2 regions of the Pseudomonas sp. WT-JTC genome follow, and region 2 is predicted to be linked to the other one. Evidence: predicted binding sites of a transcription regulator. Region 2 holds the regulator's gene; the other holds the start of a gene.
What was found. The regulator sigma-54, encoded in region 2, starts transcription at its own class of promoters, with help from an activator protein. The targets are predictions, from matches to a motif close to ANTGGCATNNANNTTGCTNT.
Positions count from the first base shown of each region.

Region 1: a site for sigma-54 is predicted at 2,006-2,025, ahead of flgB (flagellar basal body rod protein FlgB). Genes of this name have one in related genera too.

Region 1 is NZ_CM160042.1:5,144,590-5,154,332, reverse strand. It holds gene AC06G5_RS23345 (chemotaxis protein CheV) at 1-835, shown strand, start outside; gene cheR (protein-glutamate O-methyltransferase CheR) at 881-1,708, shown strand; gene flgB (flagellar basal body rod protein FlgB) at 2,068-2,475, shown strand; gene flgC (flagellar basal body rod protein FlgC) at 2,479-2,922, shown strand; gene flgD (flagellar hook assembly protein FlgD) at 2,938-3,660, shown strand; gene flgE (flagellar hook protein FlgE) at 3,691-5,034, shown strand; gene AC06G5_RS23315 (ribonucleoside-diphosphate reductase subunit alpha) at 6,364-9,258, opposite strand.
Region 2 is NZ_CM160042.1:901,646-911,388, forward strand. It holds gene pmbA (metalloprotease PmbA) at 1-701, shown strand, start outside; gene AC06G5_RS03925 (HPr family phosphocarrier protein) at 850-1,125, opposite strand; gene rapZ (RNase adapter RapZ) at 1,141-1,998, opposite strand; gene ptsN (PTS IIA-like nitrogen regulatory protein PtsN) at 2,001-2,465, opposite strand; gene hpf (ribosome hibernation-promoting factor, HPF/YfiA family) at 2,478-2,786, opposite strand; gene AC06G5_RS03945 (RNA polymerase factor sigma-54) at 2,861-4,354, opposite strand; gene lptB (LPS export ABC transporter ATP-binding protein) at 4,539-5,264, opposite strand; gene lptA (lipopolysaccharide transport periplasmic protein LptA) at 5,264-5,809, opposite strand; gene lptC (LPS export ABC transporter periplasmic protein LptC) at 5,796-6,368, opposite strand; gene AC06G5_RS03965 (KdsC family phosphatase) at 6,376-6,900, opposite strand; gene AC06G5_RS03970 (KpsF/GutQ family sugar-phosphate isomerase) at 6,900-7,874, opposite strand; gene AC06G5_RS03975 (ATP-binding cassette domain-containing protein) at 8,151-8,960, shown strand; gene mlaE (lipid asymmetry maintenance ABC transporter permease subunit MlaE) at 8,960-9,743, shown strand, end outside.

The DNA of each region.
Region 1 (9,743 bases), 2.4 Mb from region 2:
CGGGATCAACGTGTTCAAGGTTCGGGAGGTGCTGCAATGCCCCCAACTGACGCTGATGCCCAAATCCAGTCCTGTCGTGTGCGGTGTGGCGAACATCCGGGGGGCGACCATACCGATCCTTGATCTGGCGATGGCGACCGGCTCCGGTGCTTTGAAGGACAAGAACAATCCCTTCGTGATCATCACGGAGTACAACACCAAGACCCAGGGTTTCCTGGTCCGCTCGGTGGAACGCATCGTCAACATGAACTGGGAGGAGATCCATCCGCCGCCCAAGGGCACCGGGCGCGATCACTACCTGACGGCAGTGACGCGGGTTGACAATCAGTTGGTCGAAATCATCGACGTCGAGAAGGTGCTGGCAGAAGTGGCGCCGACGCCGGAAGCGATTTCCGTGGGTGTGGTGGATGTCGAAACCCAGCACAAGGCACTTTCGTTGCGTGTGCTGACGGTCGATGACTCGTCGGTGGCGCGCAAGCAGGTCACGCGTTGTTTGCAAACGGTCGGCGTCGAAGTGGTGGCGTTGAACGACGGTCGGCAAGCGCTGGATTACCTGCGCAAACTGGTCGATGAGGGCAAGAAACCGGAAGAAGAGTTCCTGATGATGATTTCCGACATCGAGATGCCGGAGATGGACGGGTACACACTGACGGCGGAAATCCGCAACGACCCGCGCATGCAAAAGCTTCATATCATCCTGCATACTTCGTTGTCGGGGGTTTTCAACCAGGCGATGGTCAAGAAGGTCGGTGCCGATGACTTCCTGGCCAAATTCCGTCCTGATGACCTGGCATCCCGGGTAGTCGACCGGATCAAGGCTGCAGATATCAGCTAGGGGCCTGCACCCCTGGCAGTCAACACGATTTAAGAGGCGGCATCATTGTCTACGGGTAATTTGGATTTCGAACAGTTCCGGGTGTTCCTGGAAAAAGCCTGTGGCATTTTGCTCGGTGAAAACAAGCAGTACCTGGTCTCCAGCCGTCTCAACAAACTGATGGAACAGCAAGGCATCAAGTCTCTGGGGGAGCTGGTTCAGCGCATGCAGACCCAGCCGCGCAGCGGTTTGCGCGAGCAGGTGGTAGACGCCATGACCACCAACGAAACCCTGTGGTTTCGTGACACCTACCCGTTTGAAGTCTTGAAGAACAAGGTACTGCCCGAAGCGATCAAGGCCAGTCCCGGCCAGCGCCTGCGCATCTGGTCGGCGGCGTGCTCCTCAGGCCAGGAACCGTATTCGCTGTCGATGTCCATCGACGAGTTCGAGCGGGTCAACATGGGCCAGTTGCGGATGGGCGTGCAGATTGTTGCCACCGACCTGTCCGGCACCATGCTGACCAACTGCAAGACTGGCGAGTACGACAGCCTGGCCATCGGCCGTGGTCTGTCGCCAGAGCGCCTGCAGCGTTATTTCGACCCGAAAGGGCCGGGGCGCTGGGCGATCAAGGCGCCGATCAAGAGCCGGGTGGAGTTCCGTTCCTTCAACCTGCTGGACAGCTACGCGAGCCTGGGCAAGTTCGATATCGTGTTCTGCCGCAACGTGCTGATCTACTTCTCCGCCGAGGTGAAGAAGGACATCCTGTTGCGCATCCACAGTACGTTGAAGCCGGGGGGGTACCTGTTCCTCGGTGCTTCCGAAGCGCTGAACGGTTTGCCGGATCATTACCAGATGGTCCAGTGCAGCCCGGGGATCATTTACCAAGCGAAGTGATTTTTGCGGGTGTCATCGAAAAAGGGAGTCCTCATGGACTCCCTTTTTTTATGCCTGCCGATATCCCGCTAACAGCGCATACACCTGTAGGAGCGAGCTTGCTCGCGATGGTGTGTCAGCGGACACGGGTGTTGATCAATCTTGCATCGCGAGCAAGCTCGCTCCTACAGGGATGGCGGTGTCCTTTGGATTGGAGGAAGCGGCAGAAAAGCGGCATACGGCGGAAAACCGTTGCCGCTTTTCTGGCATTGCCGCGTTGCCATGACCGGCAAAGCCCCGGTTTCCGGGCTTTTTTGAATTGGCATGGGGCTTGCTAAGTTGATCCTACGAAAAATCAGGTCACCCGAAGGTTTCCCGACATGAGCATCAGCTTCGATAAAGCGCTCGGTATCCACGAACAAGCCCTGGGCTTCCGCGCCCAGCGTGCCGAAGTCCTGGCCAACAACATCGCCAACGCCGATACCCCGAACTACAAGGCTCGGGATCTGGACTTCTCGAAAGTGCTCGCCGAGCAGAACGAGAAAACCAAAAACGGCACGTTCGCCTTGAACATGACCAACAGCCGTCATATCGAAGCTGAAGGTCTGGGCAATGGCGATGAGTCGTTGCTGTATCGCACGCCGATGCAACCGTCGATCGACCAGAACACCGTGGATGCTCAGCTGGAGCAGTCGAACTACGCGGAAAACGCGATCGGCTTCCAGGCCAGCTTCACCCTGCTCAACAGCAAATTCAAAGGGCTGGTATCAGCCCTGCGCGGAGAGTAAGCCATGTCTCTATCCAGTGTTTTCAACATTGCCGGTAGCGGCATGAGTGCGCAGACCACGCGTTTGAACACCGTCGCTTCGAACATCGCCAACGCCGAGACCGTCTCGTCGAGCATCGATCAGACCTACCGCGCGCGCCACCCGGTGTTCGCCACCATGTTCCAGGGCGGCCAGAGCGGCGGCAGCGACTCGCTGTTCCAGAGCCAGGACGCTGCCGGGCAGGGCGTGCAGGTACTGGGTGTGGTCGAAGACCAGAGCAACCTCGAGGCGCGCTACGAGCCGAACCATCCGGCGGCCGATGCCAAGGGCTACGTCTACTACCCGAACGTCAACGTGGTTGAAGAAATGGCCGACATGATTTCCGCGAGCCGTTCGTTTCAGACCAACGCCGAAATGATGAACACCGCCAAAACCATGATGCAGAAGGTCCTGACCCTCGGTCAGTGATAAGGGGCGACTCAGATGAGTGTTACCGATTCCACCAGTGGTTTGAGCCTCAACGACATCCTGGCCAACTCCTCGATCAAGACCAACACCACGACTGACGGCCTCGCGTCGGCAGCCGGCAGCGCCACGGGCAACAAGGCCCTGGGCAAGGATGCGTTCCTGCAGTTGCTGGTGACCCAGCTGAAAAACCAGAACCCGCTGGAGCCCCAGGACAACGGCGCGTTCGTGGCCCAGCTGGCGCAGTTCAGTAGCCTGGAAGGCATTACCACGCTCAACAACACCGTGAGCGGCCTGGCCAGCAACTACAACTCGTCCCAGGCACTGCAGGCGTCGTCGCTGGTGGGCCGTTCGGTCATCGCACCGGGCGACAAGGCCGTGGTCGATACCACCAAGAGCCTCAGCGGCACGGTGGTGGTTCCGTCTTCGGTGGCGTCCGCCACCCTGAAGATCACCGACTCCAGCGGCAAGACCGTGCGCACCATCGACCTCGGTTCGCAGAAGGCCGGCAATGCCAGCTTCATCTGGGACGGCAAGAACGATGCGGGTGAGACGGTACCTGCGGGCACCTACACGTTCGGTGCCACCACCACGATCGATGGCAAGTCCGTCGCGTTGATCACCAACCTGCCCGCGACCGTCAACAGCGTGACCATCAGCCAGACCGGCGGTGAGTTGATGCTCAATCTGGCCGGGCTGGGCAGCGTTGCCCTGTCCAAAGTTCAAACCATTGGTATGTAGAGCCGACTAACACGGCACAAAGGAGTGATGATGTCTTTCAATATCGGCCTTAGCGGTCTCTATGCAGCCAACAAACAACTGGACGTGACCGGCAACAACATCGCCAACGTCGCGACCACCGGTTTCAAATCGTCCCGTGCAGAATTCGAAGACGTGTACTCGGCGACCCGCCTGGGCACTGGCAGCAAGACCGTCGGCAACGGCGTGCGCCTGTCCAACGTTTCCCAGCAGTTCGGCCAGGGTGACGTGAACAACACCGGCAACGTGCTCGACATGGGTATCCAGGGCAATGGCTTTTTTGTCCTGAGCAACAACGGCTCGCTGACCTACACCCGTGCCGGTACGTTCAAGACTGACAAGGACGGCTACGTCACCAACAGCGACGGCACTGCCCGCCTGCAAGGTTATGGTGTGGACTCCAACGGCAAGATCGTCAACGGCGTGCTGACCGACCTGCGGATCGATACCTCCAACCTGGCGCCGAAGTCCACCAACCTGGTTTCGTCGACCATCAACCTGAACTCCACGTCGCCGGTGATCGACCAGACAGTGGCTGCCAACAAGTTCGATCCGTCCAAGACTGCGACGTTCACCAAGTCGTTCAGTACCCCGGTTTTCGATACTCAGGGTAACCAGCACCCTATGGATCAATACATGGTCAAGACCGGGCCGAACACCTGGGATACCTACACCCTGATCGATGGTCGCAATCCTGACGGCAGCGATCCCAAGGTGACCGCGCCGATTCCTTCGACCATGACGTTCGACTCTTCCGGCAAACTGGTCTCGGTCAGCACGCCGGTGCCACCGACCGTGCCGCCAACCGTCCCGACACCCGCGCCGATCATCAGCAGCGACCTGAAAATCAGTAACTGGACGCCGGGTACCGTGACCAATGGCGTATGGACAGCCAACGGTGCTGCCGCCGACCCGGCCGGTGTGACCATTTCCATGGCCAACACCACCCAGTTCAACGCCGATACCGCACGTTCGATTCCTTCGCAGAACGGTTACGCCACTGGCCAGATCACCAACCTGACCATCGACGGCAGCGGCGTGCTGCTGGCCAACTTCAGCAACAACCAGACCAAGCCGATCGGCCAGATTTCCCTGGCCAGCTTCACCAACGAGCAAGGCCTGCAGCCGGTAGGTGGCACCAGCTGGAAAGAAACCTATGCGTCGGGCATCCCGGGCTACGATGCGCCGGAAACCGGCACCCTGGGGTCGATCGTTTCCAACTCTCTGGAAGAGTCCAACGTCAACCTGACCAACGAACTGGTCGACCTGATCAAGGCGCAGAGCAACTATCAGGCGAACGCCAAGACCATCTCCACCCAGAGCACCATCATGCAGACCATCATTCAGATGACTTGATGCTGGGTCGCGCTGTATGAAAAGCCCCTCGATAGAGGGGCTTTTTTGTGGCCTGAGGTTTGGTGTTGGATGTGATGCGCTCCTGTAGGAGCGAGCCTGCTCGCGATGGACTTAAGAACGCCGTGTTTAACCAGTCAGCACGCGTTATCGTTAGCGCCCATCGCGAGCGAGCTCGCTCCTACAGTCGATGGTGTTTATCCAGGAAAAACCTGGCCCCCTGTAGGAGCGAGCCTGCTCGCGATGGACTTAAGAGCGCCACGTTTAACCAGTCAGCACGCGTTATCGTTAGCGCCCATCGCGAGCGAGCTCGCTCCTACAGTCGATGGTGTTTATCCAGGAAAAACCTGGCCCCCTGTAGGAGCGAGCCTGCTCGCGATGGACTTAAGAGCGCCACGTTTAACCAGTCAGCACGCGTTATCGTTAGCGCCCATCGCGAGCGAGCTCGCTCCTAAAGTCGATGGTGTTTATCCAGGAAAAACCTGGCCCCCTGTAGGAGCGAGCCTGCTCGCGATGGACTTAAGAGCGCCACGTTTAACCAGTCAGCACGCGTTATCGTTAGCACCCATCGCGAGCGAGCTCGCTCCTACAGTCGATGGTGTTTATCCAGGAAAAACCTGGCCCCCTGTAGGAGCGAGCCTGCTCGCGATGGACTTAAGAGCGCCACGTTTAACCAGTCAGCACGCGTTATCGTTAGCGCCCATCGCGAGCAAGCTCGCTCCTACAGTCGATGGTGTTTATCCAGGAAAAAACCGGCCCTTTGTAGGAGCGAGCTTGCTCGCGATGGACTAAAAGGCGCCGCGTTTAACCAGTCAGCACGCGTTATCGTTAGCGCCCATCGCGAGCAAGCTCGCTCCTACAGTCGATGGTGTTTATCCAGGAAAAAACCGGCCCTTTGTAGGAGCGAGCTTGCTCGCGATGGACTAAAAGGCGCCGCGTTTAACCAGTCAGCACGCGTTATCGTTAGCGCCCATCGCGAGCAAGCTCGCTCCTACAGTCGATGGTGTTTATCCAGGAAAAACCTGGCCCCCTGTAGGAGCGAGCCTGCTCGCGATGGACTTAAGAGCGCCACGTTTAACCAGTCAGCACGCGTTATCGTTAGCGCCCATCGCGAGCAAGCTCGCTCCTACAGTCGATGGTGTTTATCCAGGAAAAACCTGGCCCTTTGTAGGAGCGAGCTTGCTCGCGATGGACTAAAAGGCGCCGCGTTTAACCAGTCAGCGCGCGTTATCGTTAGCGCCCATCGCGAGCGAGCTCGCTCCTACAGGCAGGTAAAAGAAAACCCCCGACAAGCCGAAGGCCTGTCGGGGGGTTTTGTGTTACCGGCTCAGCTTATTGGCAAGCTTCGCAATCCGGCTCGTCGATGGCGCAAGCCTTCGGCACTGGAGCAGGGCCGGCTGGCGCTGCCAGGACCGAATCTTCACCGTGGTTGCCACCGCTGGAAACAGCGTTCAGCTTGCCGGTGTTGATGGTCGACTTCTCGGTGCTGGTCGCAGCCAGGGCACGGAGGTAGTAAGTGGTCTTCAGACCGCGGTACCAGGCCATGCGGTAGGTCACGTCCAGCTTCTTGCCCGAAGCGCCGGCGATGTACAGGTTCAGCGATTGAGCCTGGTCGATCCACTTCTGACGACGGCTGGCGGCGTCGACGATCCACTTGGTGTCCACTTCGAATGCAGTCGCGTAGAGCTCTTTGAGTTCTTGCGGGATGCGCTCGATCTGCTGCACCGAACCGTCGTAGTACTTCAGGTCGTTGATCATGACCGAGTCCCACAGGTCGCGAGCCTTCAGGTCGCGAACCAGGTACGGGTTGATCACGGTGAATTCGCCCGACAGGTTCGATTTCACATACAGGTTCTGGTAGGTCGGTTCGATCGACTGCGACACGCCGGTGATGTTGGCGATGGTCGCGGTCGGTGCGATGGCCATGATGTTCGAGTTACGAATGCCTTTCTGTACACGGGCGCGAACCGGTGCCCAGTCCAGGGTTTCGTTCAGGTCGACATCGATGTACTTCTGGCCGCGAGCCTCGATCAGGATCTGTTGCGAATCCAGCGGCAGGATGCCTTTGGACCACAGCGAACCGTTGAAGGTCTCGTACGCGCCACGCTCGTCGGCCAGGTCGCAGGAAGCCTGGATCGCGTAGTAGCTGACCGCTTCCATCGACTTGTCGGCGAACTCTACGGCAGCGTCGGAACCGTAAGGAATGTGCTGCAGGTACAGCGCATCCTGGAAGCCCATGATGCCCAGGCCGACCGGACGGTGCTTGAAGTTGGAGTTCTTCGCTTGCGGCACCGAGTAGTAGTTGATGTCGATCACGTTGTCGAGCATGCGCACGGCGGTGTTCACGGTGCGTTGCAGCTTGGCGGTGTCCAGCTTGCCGTCGACGATGTGGTTCGGCAGGTTGATCGAGCCCAGGTTGCAAACGGCGATCTCGTCCTTGTTGGTGTTCAAGGTGATCTCGGTGCACAGGTTCGAGCTGTGGACCACGCCGACGTGCTGCTGCGGGCTGCGCAGGTTGCACGGGTCTTTGAAAGTCAGCCATGGGTGGCCGGTTTCGAACAGCATGGACAGCATCTTGCGCCACAGGTCTTTGGCCTGGATGGTCTTGAACAGCTTGACCTTGCCCGGGTACTCGGTGAGGGCTTCGTAGTACTCGTAGCGCTCTTCGAAGGCCTTGCCGGTCAGGTCGTGCAGGTCCGGCACTTCGGACGGCGAGAACAGGGTCCACTTGCCGTCATCGAAGACGCGCTTCATGAACAGGTCAGGGATCCAGTTGGCGGTGTTCATGTCGTGGGTACGACGGCGGTCATCACCGGTGTTCTTGCGCAGCTCGATGAACTCTTCGATGTCCATGTGCCAGGTTTCCAGGTAGGCACACACAGCGCCTTTGCGCTTGCCACCCTGGTTAACGGCAACGGCGGTGTCGTTGACGACTTTCAAGAACGGCACGACGCCCTGGGATTTGCCGTTGGTGCCCTTGATGTACGAACCCAGCGCACGAACCGGCGTCCAGTCGTTGCCCAGGCCGCCAGCGAATTTCGACAGCATGGCGTTGTCGTGGATCGCGTGGTAGATGCCCGACAGGTCATCCGGCACGGTGGTCAGGTAGCAGCTCGACAGCTGTGGACGCAGGGTACCGGCGTTGAACAGGGTTGGAGTCGACGCCATGTAGTCGAAGGACGACAGCAGGTTGTAGAACTCGATCGCGCGGTCTTCACGGGCTTTCTCTTCGATCGCCAAGCCCATGGCCACACGCATGAAGAAGATCTGCGGCAGTTCGAAACGCACGCCATCCTTGTGGATGAAGTAGCGGTCGTACAGGGTTTGCAGGCCCAGGTAGGTGAATTGCTGGTCGCGCTCGTGGTTGATTGCCTTGCCCAGTTTTTCCAGGTCGAATTCGGCCAGCACAGGGTTCAGCAGTTCGAACTCGATGCCTTTGGCGACGTAGGCCGGCAGTGCCTTGGCGTACAGGTCGGCCATTTCGTGGTGGGTGGCGCTTTCGGCCACGCCGAGGAAGCCCAGGCCTTCGGCGCGCAGGGTGTCCATCAGCAGGCGCGCGGTCACGAACGAGTAGTTCGGCTCGCGTTCAACCAGGGTACGGGCAGTCATCACCAGGGCGGTGTTGACGTCGTTCAGGGCCACGCCGTCGTACAGGTTCTTCAGGGTTTCGCGCTGGATCAGGTCGCCGTCGACTTCTTCCAGGCCTTCGCACGCTTCGGTGACGATGGTGTTCAGGCGGCCCATGTCCAGCGGCGCCAGGCTGCCGTCGGCACGGGTGATGCGGATCGACGGGTGAGCGTTGACCGCTTCTTCGGCCGGCGCACGCACGGCACGTTCCTTGGAGCGGGCATCACGGTAGATCACGTAGTCGCGAGCCACTTTCTGCTCGCCGGCACGCATCAGGGCCAGTTCGACCTGGTCCTGGATTTCTTCGATGTGGATGGTGCCGCCCGATGGCATGCGACGCTTGAAGGTCGCGGTGACCTGTTCGGTCAGGCGGGCAACGGTGTCGTGGATTCGCGACGAGGCGGCAGCGGTGCCGCCCTCAACTGCGAGAAACGCTTTGGTGATGGCGACGGTGATTTTGTCATCGGTGTAGGGAACGACAGTGCCGTTACGCTTGATCACGCGCAGTTGGCCAGGCGCGGTGGCGGACAGATCCGAATTCGAATCAGCGGCCGGCGGCAAGGTGCCCTGCGGGTTCTCGCGAGTTGTGTCGGTTTGCATGGGGGAGTGTCTCCACATTCTCTATGTTTGTTTGGGCACCATCACGGTGCCCACCGTTCCGTCCTGAAGCACTACAACCGGCGAGCGCCGGGCATAACAACTTCGGGACAGTAGGAAGGGGGCTTTATCGGGCGCCGCTTCCATGCCGAAGTCTTTGGTCTCACGCCTTGGGCCTGAAACCGGGATCCATTGCAGGTGACAGTCGGGACTGCAACACCCGTACCGTTTTCGCCACTCGGGGCCGAAATACAGTAGCCATCCGCACGCGCGTTTTGGTCTTTCGAAAATACGTTTGGTTCAACCGGACAGAGGCAATAATAGCGCTTGAAATTGGTGTCTGGTTTGTGTTTGGTTTTTTGCGCAAAACCCCATATCTAGGGTTTTTTTAGCGCCGGGCTACAAGATAATGCGTTTTAGGGGGGGATTGCAACGTACTACCTGTGGATAAACCTGTGCGTAAATTGTGTGTGAAAGAGGGAACCGGC
Region 2 (9,743 bases):
ACCCGGTCAGCATCGGCCAGCGCGCTGCGCAACGGGCGGCGAGCCGTCTGGGCGCGCGTCCGGTGCCGACTTGCGAGGTGCCGGTGCTGTTTTCCGCAGAATTGGCCGGGGGGCTGTTCGGCAGTTTCCTGTCGGCGATTTCCGGCGGCAGCCTGTATCGCAAGTCTTCGTTCCTCGAGGGCACTCTCGGTCAGAAGCTGTTTCCGGAGTGGCTGACCATCGACGAGCGTCCGCACCTGATGCGGGCATTGGGTAGTGCTGCGTTCGATGGCGATGGCCTGGCAACCTACGCCAAGCCGTTCGTCGAAAAAGGCGAATTGGTGTCCTACATCCTCGGCACCTACTCCGGCCGCAAGCTCGGCATGCCGAGTACGGCCAACGCTGGCGGCGTGCACAACCTGTTCGTCACCCACGGCGATGAAGACCAGGCGGCCTTGCTGCGGCGTATGGGGCGCGGGCTGTTGGTCACTGAGTTGATGGGCCAGGGGCTGAACATGGTCACCGGTGATTATTCCCGGGGCGCGGCGGGTTACTGGGTCGAGAACGGCGAAATCCAGTTCGCGGTCCAGGAAGTGACCATCGCCGGCAACATGCGCGACATGTTCAAACAGATCGTCGCGATCGGTAATGATCTCGAACTTCGCAGCAACATCCGCACCGGTTCGGTGCTGATCGAGCGGATGACGGTGGCGGGCAGCTAACCCTTCCTGTGACACAAAAAGGCGCGCCACCCAATGGGTGGCGCGCCTTTTTTATGGTTCTTCGCGGAGTTTCGGGAAACACAGAAACAAAAACGCCGTTTTGCTTGATGATGGTGATGGATACGGCGCTCGCCACAAAGCCGCGCGTTTACTCGCCTTCGTCGAAGTAATTGTTGATCAAGGCCACCAGCGCATCCATCGCTTCCCGTTCCTGCTCGCCTTCCGTGCTCAGATGGATTTTGGTGCCCTTGCCGGCGGCGAGCATCATCATGGCCATGATGCTTTTTCCATCGACGGTGGATTCTGGCGTGCGTCCCACGCGGATCGTGCAACCCGTGAATTGGCCGGCGACACCAACGAATTTTGCAGAAGCGCGGGCATGCAGGCCCAGCTTGTTGATGATTTCGATTTCCAGAGCAGGCATCGCGATGTGAGTCCTTTAGCTGAGGTCGCGGTGGCGAACCTGGACGTTCTTCAGGGATTTTTGCAGCGTCTGCCCCAGACGCTCGGTCAGGTAGACGGAGCGGTGATGTCCGCCCGTGCAGCCAATGGCAATGGTGACGTAGGCGCGGTTGCTGGCGGCAAAACGAGGCAGCCACTTTAGCAGGTATGTGGAAATGTCCTGGAACATCTCTTCGACATCCGGCTGTGCCGCCAGATATTCGGCAACCGGTTGATCGAGCCCGGACTGCTCGCGCAATTCCGGTTTCCAGTAAGGGTTTGGCAGGCAACGCACATCGAACACCAGGTCGGCGTCCACCGGCATGCCGCGTTTGAACCCGAAGGATTCCACCAGGAACGCAGTGCCGGGTTCCGGTTGATTCAACAGGCGCAGTTTGATGGCATCGCGCAGTTGATACAGGTTCAGGCTGGTAGTGTTGATCTTGAGATCGGCGAGGTCGGCAATCGGCCCGAGCAGGACGCTCTCGACGCTGATGGCTTCGGCCAGCGAGCGGTTGGCGTTGGTCAGGGGGTGACGTCGGCGGGTTTCCGAGAAGCGCTTGAGCAGTGTTTCTTCGTCGGCGTCCAGGTACAGGACATCGCACTGGATGTGGCGGCTGCGGACTTCTTCGAGCAGGTCGGGGAAGCGTGACAGGTGGCTGGGCAGGTTGCGGGCGTCAATGGAAACGGCGACCAGCGGCTGCACCAGTTCAGTATGAATCAGCGCTCGTTCGGCCAGTTCCGGCAGCAGGCCGGCAGGCAAATTGTCGATGCAGTAGTACCCGTTGTCCTCAAGGACGTCGAGGGCGGTGCTTTTACCTGAGCCGGAGCGGCCACTGACGATGATCAAGCGCATGATTACTGACCGTTTTGCTCGTCCAGGACAACCTGATACAGGGCTTCATTGCTCGGAGCGCTGCGCAGTTTGTCGCGCACGTCCTTGCGATCGAGCATGCTGGCGATCTGCCGAAGCAGTTCAAGGTGCGCATCGGTGGCGGCTTCCGGGACCAGCAATACGAACAGCAGGTCAACCGGCGCACCATCGATGGCGTCGAAATCGATAGGGGCGTCAAGGTGCATCAATGCACTGATGGGCGATACACAGCCCTTGAGACGGCAATGTGGAATGGCGATGCCGTTGCCAAAACCGGTGGAGCCGAGTTTTTCACGGGCAATCAGCGCCTCGAAGACATCTTGCATCTCCAGACCCGGCACTTCGCGGGCGATCAGATTGGCAATTTGTTCGAGGGCTTTCTTTTTACTGCCACCCGGCACGTTCACCAGGGAACGGCCGGGGGTCAGGATACTTTCAAGTCGGATCATGGGTTGGGAGTGTTAGCGACCGGTTGCGCCCTGAAGGAGGCTCTGGGTCTTTTCCTTATGCTTTTTGAGTTGTTTATCCAGCTTGTCGGTGAGTGCATCGATCGCGGCGTACATATCGGTATGTTCCGCGTTCGCGACCACTTCATTCCCGGGAATATGCAATGTGGCTTCGATTTTCTGCTTCAACTTTTCGACGGTCATCGTGACCTGCACGTTAGTGATCTTGTCGAAGTGTCGCTCCAGTCGTTCGAGTTTTTCGCCGATGTAGGAGCGGAGAGGTTCGGTCACTTCCAGTTGGTGTCCACTGATGTTGACTTGCATACAGCTTCTCCTTCGTTGCCAGTGCATAAAGCGGTAGACCAGATGATCTACCACTGGAACGCTGTGGCGTGGCCCTACATCAACCGCTTGCGTTCGCTCGAAGGCGCGATCCCGAGGGATTCGCGATACTTGGCGACGGTGCGGCGGGCCACCTGAATGCCTTGTGCCTCCAGTAAACCAGCGATCTTGCTGTCACTCAACGGCTTTTTCTGATTTTCCGCGGCAACCAGTTTTTTGATGATCGCCCGGATCGCCGTGGACGAGCATTCGCCGCCTTCGGAGGTGCTTACGTGACTTGAGAAAAAGTATTTCAGTTCATATATGCCCCGGGGGGTATGCATGAACTTCTGGGTGGTCACCCGTGAAATCGTCGACTCATGCATGCCGACCGCTTCGGCGATGTCGTGCAGGACCAGCGGCTTCATGGCTTCGTCGCCATATTCGAGGAACCCGCGCTGATGCTCGACGATCTGGGTGGCTACTTTCATCAGGGTTTCATTGCGGCTTTGCAGGCTCTTGATGAACCAGCGGGCCTCCTGCAACTGATTGCGCATGAACGTGTTATCGGCGCTGGTGTCAGCGCGGCGCACGAAACCGGCGTACTGGGCGTTGACCCGCAGCCGTGGCACCGACTCCTGATTCAGCTCCACCAGCCAGCGCTCGTTGTCCTTGCGCACGATCACGTCGGGAACGACGTACTCGGCTTCGGTGGACTCGATCTGCGAGCCCGGACGCGGGTTGAGGCTCTGGACCAGTTCGATGACCTGGCGCAGTTCATCTTCCTTGAGCTTCATGCGGCGCATCAACTGGCTGTAGTCGCGGCTGCCGAGCAGGTCGATGTAATCGCTGACCAGGCGCTTGGCCTCGGCCAGCCAAGGGGTCTTGGCTGGCAACTGGCGCAATTGCAGCAGCAGGCATTCGCCCAGGTTGCGGGCACCGATGCCGGCGGGCTCGAATTGCTGGATGCGGTGCAGGACGGCTTCGATTTCGTCCAGTTCGATGTCCAGCTCCGGATCGAAGGCTTCGAGGATTTCCTCGAGGGTTTCGTCCAGATAGCCCTGATTGTTGATGCAATCGATCAGGGTCACGGCGATCAGGCGATCGGTGTCGGACATCGGAGCCAGGTTCAGTTGCCACAGCAAGTGGCTTTGCAGGCTTTCGCCGGCCGAGGTGCGGGTGGTGAAGTCCCACTCGTCGTCATCGTTGCTGGGCAGGCTGCTGGCGCTGGTCTGGTAAACGTCTTCCCACGCGGTGTCGACGGGGAGATCGTTGGGGATGCGCTCGTTCCAGTCGCCTTCTTCGAGGTTATCAACCGTCGGGGCGCTTTCCTGGTAGGAGGGTTCCTGGATATCGGTGTTGGGCTTTTGTTCGGCGTTGTCGGCCAAGGGATCGGAATTGTCGAAGTCGTCGCCTTCTTCCTGGCGTTCGAGCATCGGATTGGACTCCAAGGCCTCCTGGATTTCCTGTTGCAGGTCCAGGGTCGACAATTGGAGCAGGCGGATGGCCTGTTGCAGCTGCGGTGTCATCGTCAGCTGCTGGCCCATTCTCAAGACTAGCGATGGTTTCATGGCAGGGGCTTAACACCTTATTCGCCGGCGCACATGCGCCATCCACTACAGGGCGCCGGAGCGCCAAACATAAGCAAATTATATGCCCGAAACTGCAGCGTTTGCCTAGAGCGCTGTAACAATAAAAAAGTGTTGATTTTTTATCGGGACAAGCGCTCGGACGACCTGCCAGATACCTCTGCCTTTACAGGCGGAACTCATGGCCCAGATACACTTCCTTGACCAGGTTGTTGGCCAGGATGGTCTCTGCGTCACCTTCGGCGATCAGTTGGCCGTCATTGACGATATAGGCGGTTTCACAGATATCCAGGGTTTCACGAACGTTGTGGTCCGTGATCAGTACGCCAATGCCCTTGGCCTTGAGGTGGTAGATGATCTGCTTGATGTCCCCGACCGAAATCGGGTCCACGCCGGCGAAGGGTTCGTCGAGGAGGATGAATTTCGGGTTGGTGGCCAGGGCGCGGGCGATTTCCACGCGACGGCGCTCACCACCGGACAGGCTCATGCCGAGGTTGTCGCGGATGTGGCTGATGTGGAATTCCTGTAGCAGGCTTTCCAGCTCCTTGCGACGGCCGGCCTTGTCGAGTTCCTTGCGGGTCTCGAGGATGGCCATGATGTTGTCGGCCACCGACAGTTTGCGAAAGATCGATGCTTCTTGTGGCAAGTAGCCAATACCGGCCTTTGCGCGGCCGTGCATGGGCTGGTGGCTGACATCGTGGTCGTCGATCAGGACGCGGCCCTGGTCGGCTTGCACCAGGCCGACGATCATGTAGAAGCAGGTGGTCTTGCCGGCGCCGTTCGGACCAAGCAGGCCGACGATCTGGCCGCTGTCGATGGACAGGCTGACATCACGCACGACCTGGCGGCTCTTGTAGCTCTTGGCCAGATGCTGAGCTTTCAGAGTTGCCATTACTGGGTTTTCTCGTCGGTTTTCTTCTTCGGCTGGATCACCATGTCGATACGCGGACGTGCCTCGGTGACCTTGCTGCCCGTGGCGCGACCGGCGCTGGCGAGCTTCTTGACCGTGTCGTAGACGATTTTTTCGCCTTGGGTGGTGTTGTTGTCCTTGTCGACAACTTTGGCCTTGTCGATCAGTACGACGCGGTTTTGTGCGGCGTGATACTGGATCGTCACGCCCCAGCCCTGAACGGGCTTGGTGTCGCCAGCTGTTTGCAATTGCTCGAAGTACGCCAGGTTGCCCACCGAGGTCACCACGTCGATGTCGCCAGTCGGGGTGCGGGTGATGGTCACGGTGTTGCCGGTCACCTTCATCGAGCCCTGGGTGATGATCACGTCACCCTTGTAGGTAGCAATACCTTGCTTGTCGTCCAGTTGGGCATCGTCGGCCTGAATGCGGATAGGCTGCTGTTGATCTTCCGGCAGAGCCCAGGCGCTCACGCTTCCCAGTGCTGCGCCCAGACTGAGCAAAATCGGGAGGGTTTTAACGAGCCTCATACTGTCCTCTTACGTTCGATAGCAGGTGTATCCTGCTTTCTTTCAAATACGCTTTCATTCCCTTGCCAGTCGATACACCGCCAGCGCCGTCGATTCTAACGTCTTGCTCGGTCTGCGCATATTGCTGCTGCGGGAACACCGTCATGCGGGTGCTGGTGATCAGGGTTTTACGGTTTTTCTCGTCGAAGCGCGTGATGCGCACGTCATCGATCAGTTCGACCTGTGTGCCGTCAGGGTTGACCTCGCCCTGCAGGCTCTGGACGTGCCACGGGAATTCAGTGCCGCGGAACACATTCAGGTCGGGGTTGGTCAGCAACGTCACCTCGGTCGCCTTCAGGTGCTCGACCTTGTCGGACACCAGATCATATTGCAGCCTGCCGTCGGGCAGGTACTGCACGCTGTGGGCGTTGATGGCGTAATAGTCGATCGCGCTTTCATCGACCGGCGTTACCGGCTTGTCGAGGAAGCGCTCCGGGCTGATGTTCCAGTAGCCAACCGCGGCGAATATCGCCGCGATGCAACTGAACAACAGGGTGTTGCGAAACTTTTTGCTCAGCATGGTGGGCTCACAGGTACGCGGCATTGGCCGCATCGAGGCGGTCCTGGGCGCGCAGGATCAATTCGCAGAATTCGCGAGCGGCACCTTCGCCGCCACGGGCGAGGGTGATGCCGTGAGCGTGTTCACGCACGAAGCTGGCGGCATTGGCCACCGCCATGCCCAGGCCGACGCGGCGAATCACCGGCAGGTCCGGCAGGTCGTCGCCGAGGTAGGCCACCTGTTCATAGCCCAGGTTCAGTTGGGCCAGTAGTTCGTCGAGTACCACCAGTTTGTCTTCGCGCCCCTGATAAAGATGCGGGATACCGAGGTTCTTCGCGCGTCGCTCGACCACCGGGGTTTTGCGGCCACTGATGATGGCGGTTTGCACGCCGGCCGCCATCAGCATCTTGATACCCTGGCCATCGAGTGTATTGAACGTCTTGAATTCGCTGCCGTCTTCGAGGAAGTACAGGCGTCCATCGGTCAGCACGCCATCGACATCGAACACCGCCAGTTTGATCTGTTTGCCACGTTGCAGCAGGTCCGCACTCATTACATTACTCCCGCACGCAGCAAGTCGTGCATGTTCAGGGCGCCGACCGGGCGGTCTTCGCGGTCGACCACGACCAATGCGTTGATTTTATGGTCTTCCATGATTTTCAGTGCTTCGGCGGCGAGCATCTCGGCGCGCGCGGTCTTGCCATGGGCCGTCATGACCTGGTCGATGATGGCGCTGTGGATATCGATGCTGCGGTCCAGTGTGCGGCGCAAGTCACCGTCGGTGAAGATCCCGGCCAGTTTGCCGTCGGACTCCAGAATGACGGTCATCCCCAGGCCCTTGCGGGTCATTTCCATCAGGGCATCCTTGAGCAGGGTGCCGCGCTGGACCTGCGGCAGGTCCTGGCCGGCGTGCATGACATTTTCCACTTTCAGCAACAGGCGTCGGCCCAGGGCGCCGCCGGGATGGGAAAAGGCGAAGTCTTCGGCGGTAAAGCCGCGGGCTTCCAGCAGCGCGACTGCCAGGGCGTCGCCCATGACCAGGGCGGCGGTGGTCGACGAAGTGGGAGCCAGGTTCAACGGGCAGGCTTCGTGTTCGACGTGAACATTCAGGTTGACCTCGGCGGCCTTGGCCAGCGGCGAGTCAGGGTTGCCGGTCATGCTGATCAATTGAATGCCCAGGCGCTTGATCAGTGGCAGCAGGGTAACGATTTCATTGGTGGAGCCGGAGTTCGAGAGCGCCAGGATGATGTCGTCGCGGGTAATCATGCCCATGTCGCCGTGGCTGGCTTCAGCCGGGTGCACGAAAAATGCCGTGGTGCCGGTGCTGGCCAGGGTCGCGGCGATCTTGTTGCCGATGTGCCCCGACTTGCCCATGCCGACCACGACCACGCGGCCTTTGCTGGCCAGAATCATCTCGCAAGCGCGTACGAAATCTGCGTCGATATGGGGTAGCAGGCCTTGCACGGCTTCTACCTCGAGGCGGATGGTGCGTTGTGCTGATTGAATCAGGTCGCTGGATTGGCTCATGTCAGAAATCGTATAGCCTGATGAAAAGGCGGCGATTATAGCGGTTATGATCGAATCCCTCACGCATGTTCGTCGCGCATTGTTATTCCCGGTTACCGAAAACCTTCTAAACGGGGCTTTCAAGCGGCCATGCGGTTGAACTTGGCTCGGCTTTGGCCTTGGGCGCGTACCCTTTGCGGTGATATAGTTCGCCGCCAGTTCGGCCTGCCCGGGAGGTATGTGCTTTCCTCGGAAAGCCAGGCGTCCGAGTGAGAGGCTGCATCGCAAGGAGTTTAGATGAGTGCCGATAACGCCTACGCGGTCGAGCTGAAGGGACTGTCCTTCAAGCGCGGTGCGCGCAGCATTTTCAATAATGTCGATATCCGTATCCCACGCGGCAAGGTCACCGGAATCATGGGGCCTTCCGGGTGTGGCAAGACCACGCTTTTGCGCCTGATGGGCGCCCAACTGCGGCCCACCAAGGGCGAAGTCTGGGTCAACGGTCAGAATCTGCCCAAGCTGTCGCGCAGCGACCTGTTCGATGCGCGCAAGCATATGGGCGTGCTTTTTCAGAGCGGCGCACTGTTTACCGACCTCGATGTGTTCGAGAACGTCGCTTTTCCGTTGCGGGTTCATACGCAACTGCCGGATGAAATGATCCGCGACATCGTCCTGCTCAAACTGCAGGCCGTGGGCTTGCGCGGTGCCATCGATCTGATGCCCGACGAGCTTTCCGGCGGCATGAAGCGTCGTGTCGCGCTGGCCCGGGCAATTGCGCTCGACCCGCAGATCCTCATGTACGACGAGCCCTTTGTCGGCCAGGACCCTATCGCAATGGGCGTTCTGGTGCGCCTCATTCGTCTGCTCAACGATGCGCTGGGCATCACCAGCATCGTGGTATCCCACGACCTGGCCGAGACCGCGAGCATTGCCGATTACATTTATGTGGTGGGCGATGGTCAGGTGTTGGGGCAGGGGACACCGGACGAGTTGATGAACTCGGATGAACCGCGCATTCGTCAGTTCATGACCGGCGAACCCGACGGCCCGGTTCCGTACCACTTTCCAGCGACGGATTACCGCGCAGATCTTCTGGGGAAGCGCTGATGCGCAGAATTTCATTGATAGAGCGCGTTCGCCGCTTCGGCCAGGCCGGCATCGATGCGCTGGCGGTGTTCGGGCGTTCGAGCCTGTTCCTGTTCCATGCCTTGCTGGGCCGGGGCGGTATCGGCGGCGGCTTCGGGCTACTGGTCAAGCAATTGCATTCGGTGGGCGTGATGTCCCTGGTGATCATCGTGGTCTCCGGGGTGTTCATCGGCATGGTGCTGGCGCTGCAGGGCTTCAACATTCTTTCCAGCTATGGTTCAGAGCAGGCTGTCGGGCAGATGGTTGCCCTGACGCTGCTGCGTGAGCTGGGGCCGGTGGTGACTGCCTTGCTGTTCGCCGGGCGTGCCGGTTCGGCGTTGACCGCCGAAATCGGCAACATGAAGTCCACCGAGCAGCTGTCCAGCCTGGAAATGATCGGGGTTGACCCGCTCAAGTACATCATCGCGCCACGCTTGTGGGCCGGTTTCATTTCCCTGCCGGTGCTGGCGATGATTTTCAGCGTGGTGGGTATCTGGGGCGGCTCGTGGGTGGCTGTCGACTGGCTGGGGGTCTATGAAGGTTCCTACTGGTCGAACATGCAGAACAGCGTGACGTTCACCGACGATGTGCTCAACGGGATCATCAAAAGTATCGTCTTTGCCTTTGTTGTGACCTGGATCGCCGTATTCCAAGGCTATGACTGCGAACCCACTTCCGAGGGGATCAGTCGTGCCACTACCAAGACCGTTGTATATGCCTCGTTGGCAGTACTCGGCCTGGACTTTATTCTGACCGCCTTGATGT